DNA from 2 places in the Streptomyces sp. NPDC000983 genome. Region 2 is predicted to be linked to the other one. Evidence: riboswitches for the same ligand, from Rfam matches in the RefSeq annotation. Region 2 holds a riboswitch; the other holds the start of a gene.
The links. A riboswitch is a leader RNA that binds a small molecule or an ion and turns the genes downstream of it on or off. The one in region 2 is predicted to bind glycine.
Positions count from the first base shown of each region.

Region 1: linked by a shared signal. The riboswitch ahead of gcvP (aminomethyl-transferring glycine dehydrogenase) and the one ahead of gcvT (glycine cleavage system aminomethyltransferase GcvT) in region 2 are both predicted to bind glycine.

Region 1 is NZ_JBEPBM010000016.1:10,009-12,205, forward strand. Features, by position in the region: gene ABT296_RS19635 (DNA polymerase IV) at 1-341, shown strand, start outside; gene ABT296_RS19640 (PRC-barrel domain-containing protein) at 430-804, opposite strand; glycine riboswitch at 918-1,014, shown strand; gene gcvP (aminomethyl-transferring glycine dehydrogenase) at 1,191-2,197, shown strand, end outside.
Region 2 is NZ_JBEPBM010000007.1:27,131-29,327, reverse strand. Features, by position in the region: gene ABT296_RS10035 (enhanced serine sensitivity protein SseB) at 1-157, opposite strand, end outside; gene ABT296_RS10030 (AAA family ATPase) at 226-900, opposite strand; glycine riboswitch at 1,070-1,165, shown strand; glycine riboswitch at 1,166-1,271, shown strand; gene gcvT (glycine cleavage system aminomethyltransferase GcvT) at 1,316-2,197, shown strand, end outside.

The DNA.
Region 1 (2,197 bases), on a different contig from region 2:
ACCTGTTCGCGCAGGCAGCGGGGGAGCTGGAGACGGCGCGCGAAACGGCGGAGGAGGGCGAGCGGGAGCCCGGCGGGCCGGGGGAGGCCGAGGTGCCGGGGGAGCGGCGGTGGCCCGCCGGCCATGACGTCAGGCACGCCGAGTACGGGCACGGCTGGGTGCAGGGCAGCGGGCTCGGGCGGGTAACGGTGCGGTTCGAGACGCCGGCCTCGGAGGTGGGGCGGGTGCGGACGTTCCGGGTGGACGATCCGGCGCTGGCGGTGGCGGAGCCGTTGCCGCTGGTGGAGGCGGAGCCCGGGGTCGGGATGGACGGTGTCGCCGTGGACGGGGCGCACGCCTGAGCCGCGGACGGCAGGACGGAACGCGTGGGCGGGGGCCCGTGTGCCACCCGTTCGGCTCGGCGGCGCGACGGCAGGGCGCGTGCGCGGGTCAGGTGTCCTTGTCCTCGGTGCCCGCCAGGTTGCCGAAGTCGTGGTCCGGGGGCGGGGGTGACGTGATGTCCAGACCGTAGTGGTGGTAGAGCTGGAGTTCCTGTTCGGGGGAGAGGTGGCGGCCCACCCCGAAGTCGGGGGCGTCCTTGATCAGGGCGCGTTCGAAGGGGACGTGCAGGGTGCCCTCGACCAGTTCGCTGGGCTCCAGGGGGACGAAGGCGTCCCTGCTGAACAGGCCGGTGCGTATGGCGGCCCACTCCGGTATGCCGGTCGCGTCGTCGAGGTAGATCTCGTCGATCGTGCCGATCTTCGTGCCGTTCTGGTCGAAGGCCTTGCGGCCGATCAGGTTGCGCGGATCGATGTCGGTCTGCACGGGCCCTCCACTTGCTCGCGAATCATCCGTAAGCACTACAAAAGAGCACATCGGGTGAGGCGGCCACTCGAACGCCTGGACGTTGACCTCGCTGGTACGCTTCAAGCGGCTGCTGACCCCGTGCGGGAGAGTCCTTCGGACACCATCCGGAGGCGCCGAAGGAGCAAATCCTCCCCGGAATCTCTCAGGCCCACGTACCGCACGGACGAGGTCACTCTGGAAAGCAGAGCGGGTGTCGACGGTGTCCGCTCTCACCGACGGTGAAAGCCGGGTGCCCTTCGGGACCCCGGTGAAGCTCTCAGGTTGAGATGACAGAGGGGGAGGCCGTCCGGGTACCCGTGCCGTGGTGCCCCCCACCGGTCGCGTCAGACCAGGAGGCCTCCGCAATGACCGCCCACCGCATTCCTCTCTCCGAGCTCGAGTCGGGCATCCCCTTCGAGCAGCGTCACATCGGACCTGACCAGGAAGCCCGGGCCAAGATGCTCGCCCAGGTCGGATACGGCTCGCTGGACGAGCTCACCGCCGCCGCGGTACCGGATGTGATCAAGAACGCCGACTCGCTCGCGCTGCCGGGCGCCCGGACCGAGGCCGAGGTGCTCGCCGAGCTGCGGTCGCTCGCCGACCGCAACCAGGTGCTCGACTCCATGATCGGGCTCGGCTACTACGGCACCTTCACCCCGCCGGTGATCCTGCGCAACGTGATGGAGAACCCGTCCTGGTACACGGCCTACACGCCGTACCAGCCGGAGATCTCGCAGGGGCGCCTGGAGGCGCTGCTGAACTTCCAGACGATGGTCGCCGAGCTCACCGGGCTGCCCACCTCCGGGGCCTCGCTGCTCGACGAGGGGACGGCCGCCGCCGAGGCCATGGCGCTGTCCCGGCGCATGGGCAGGAACAAGAAGGGCCTGTTCCTGATCGACGCGGACGCGCTGCCGCAGACCATCGCGGTGATCGAGACGCGCGCCGAGCCGACCGGCGTCGAGGTCGTCGTCGCCGACCTCAGCGACGGCATCCCGGCCGAGATCGCCGCGCGTGAGATCAACGGCGTGCTGATCCAGTACCCGGGCGCCTCCGGTGCCGTGCGGGACATCAAGCCCGTCATCGAGCAGGCCCACGGACTCGGCGCGCTCGTCACCGTCGCCGCCGACCTGCTCGCCCTGACGCTGCTGACCTCGCCGGGTGCGCTCGGCGCGGACATCGCCGTCGGCACCACGCAGCGGTTCGGTGTCCCCATGGGCTTCGGCGGCCCGCACGCCGGTTACATGGCCGTCCACGAGAAGTTCGCGCGCAGCCTGCCCGGACGGCTCGTCGGGGTCTCCGTGGACGCAGACGGCAACAAGGCGTACCGGCTGGCGCTGCAGACGCGTGAGCAGCACATCCGCCGGGAGAAGGC
Region 2 (2,197 bases):
AGCTGCGCCCGAGGACCTCGATGATCCGGCCGCCCGCCGAGGGCACGCCGAGGGAGGCGGAGAGCACCTCCTCCAGCTCGTTGCCGGGCCATCCGCCGTGCGGATGGGGGTGCGCCTGTGCCGGGAAGTCCGCGGGGAGATCCGCCGGGAAGTCCATCTCTTCGACCGCCTGCCGTGAACCGCTGTTGTGGCTCAAAAGGCTAGCGCCTGCCGGGCGCCCCCGGATCAGCCCGTGAACGCGATCCGCCGCAGCGCGCTCGCCGCCTCCCGGTCGACCAGCACCGCCGACCCGCACCCCGGGGGCAGTTCGCCCTCCTCCACCGCGCGCAGCATCCGCCCCGCCGCCGAGCGGTGCCGCAGGAAGGCGTACCGCGAGACGCCGCGTCCGCGCTCGCGCTGGCCCTGGAGCGCCTGGTCGGGGGTGACGTCGAGGAGCAGCAGGTGCAGGGTGCCGCCGCGGCGCCGGGCCTCGCGGGCGAGCCAGCCGCGCACCCAGGCCTGGGTGCCGCAGTCGTGCACGACGACGCCCTCGCCGGAGCGCAGGGCGCGCCAGAGGCCGGCGTAGTGGGCGAGGCGGACGAGGGGGCGGTAGACGGCGTAGGGCAGGCGGGCGGGCATCCGGGCGTCCCAGCGGTCGCGGGTGTCCTGGGAGTCGATCCGCGGGCCCTTCACGGTGCGCCGCATCAGGGTGGACTTGCCGCTGCCGGGCAGGCCGGTGATCACCACGAGGTCCTTGGGGCCGAAGAGCAGGGCGTGCGGGCTGCGGCCCGCCCGCTCCCGCAGGTCGCGGACGACGCGGGCGGGGACCGCGCCGCGGGCCTCGGCGGACGGGGCCGCGGTCTGCTCGGGCAGTGCGATGCCCGAGGTCGTCGCACAGGCCGTGGTCCTGTTCACCGTCATCGTCCTCCTCCGGGGTCGGGAGCCCCCTTCCCATCGAACGTAAAGAGAAGGTAATGGGCGATCTTCAGCGATTTCGTGTGCGTACCGCCACAAGCCGGTTACAGATGCGGCCTGCCCCGATACCCCTCGGCCATGCAATGATGTCCGCGCCAACTGCATACCGGCCGTTCGAATCCGCGCGGGAGAGTTCCCAGCCTTCTGCTGGGACGCCGAAGGAGCAAGTCCCTCCCTTGAATCTCTCAGGCCCCCTTACCGCGCGGGCGAGGCACATCTGAAAAGCGGGCCCCTCAAGCGGTGGCCCCACCCAAGGTGCAAGCCATGTCCAGACGGTCATGGCGAACCTCTCAGGTTCCGATGACAGATGGGGAGGAAAGACCTCGCCCTCGCCTGTCATGCCCTGGGAGACGACCGACCGATGAGCAGTACCGAACCCCGCCGTACCGCCCTCGACGCCCTGCACCGCTCGCTCGGCGCGACGATGACCGACTTCGCCGGCTGGGACATGCCGCTGCGCTACGGCTCCGAGCGCGACGAGCACAACGCCGTGCGCACGCGGGCCGGCCTGTTCGACCTCTCCCACATGGGTGAGATCACCGTGACCGGCCCGCAGGCCGCCGAACTGCTGAACTTCGCGCTGGTCGGCAACATCGCCACCATCGGCACCGGCCGCGCCCGCTACACCATGATCTGCCAGGCCGACGGCGGCATCCTGGACGACCTGATCGTCTACCGGCTGGCCGGGACCGAGGCCGGTTCCCCCACCTACATGGTCGTCGCCAACGCCTCCAACGCCCAGGTCGTCCTGGACGCGCTGGTGGACCGTGCCGCCGGTTTCGACGCCGAGGTCCGCGACGACCGGGACGCCTACGCGCTGCTCGCCGTCCAGGGCCCCGAGTCCCCCGGCATCCTGAAGTCGCTCACCGACGCCGACCTCGACGGCCTGAAGTACTACGCCGGGCTCCCCGGCGAGGTCGCGGGCGTCCCGGCGCTGATCGCCCGCACCGGCTACACCGGCGAGGACGGCTTCGAGCTGTTCGTGAAGCCCGAGCACGCCGTCGAGCTGTGGCAGGCGCTGACCGAGGCGGGCGCGGGCGCCGGCCTGGTCCCCTGCGGCCTGTCCTGCCGGGACACGCTGCGCCTGGAGGCGGGCATGCCGCTGTACGGGCACGAGCTGACGACCTCGCTGACGCCGTTCGACGCCGGGCTCGGCCGGGTGGTCAAGTTCGAGAAGGAGGGCGACTTCGTCGGGCGCGAGGCGCTCACCGAGGCCGCCGCGAAGGCCGAGCAGAACCCGCCG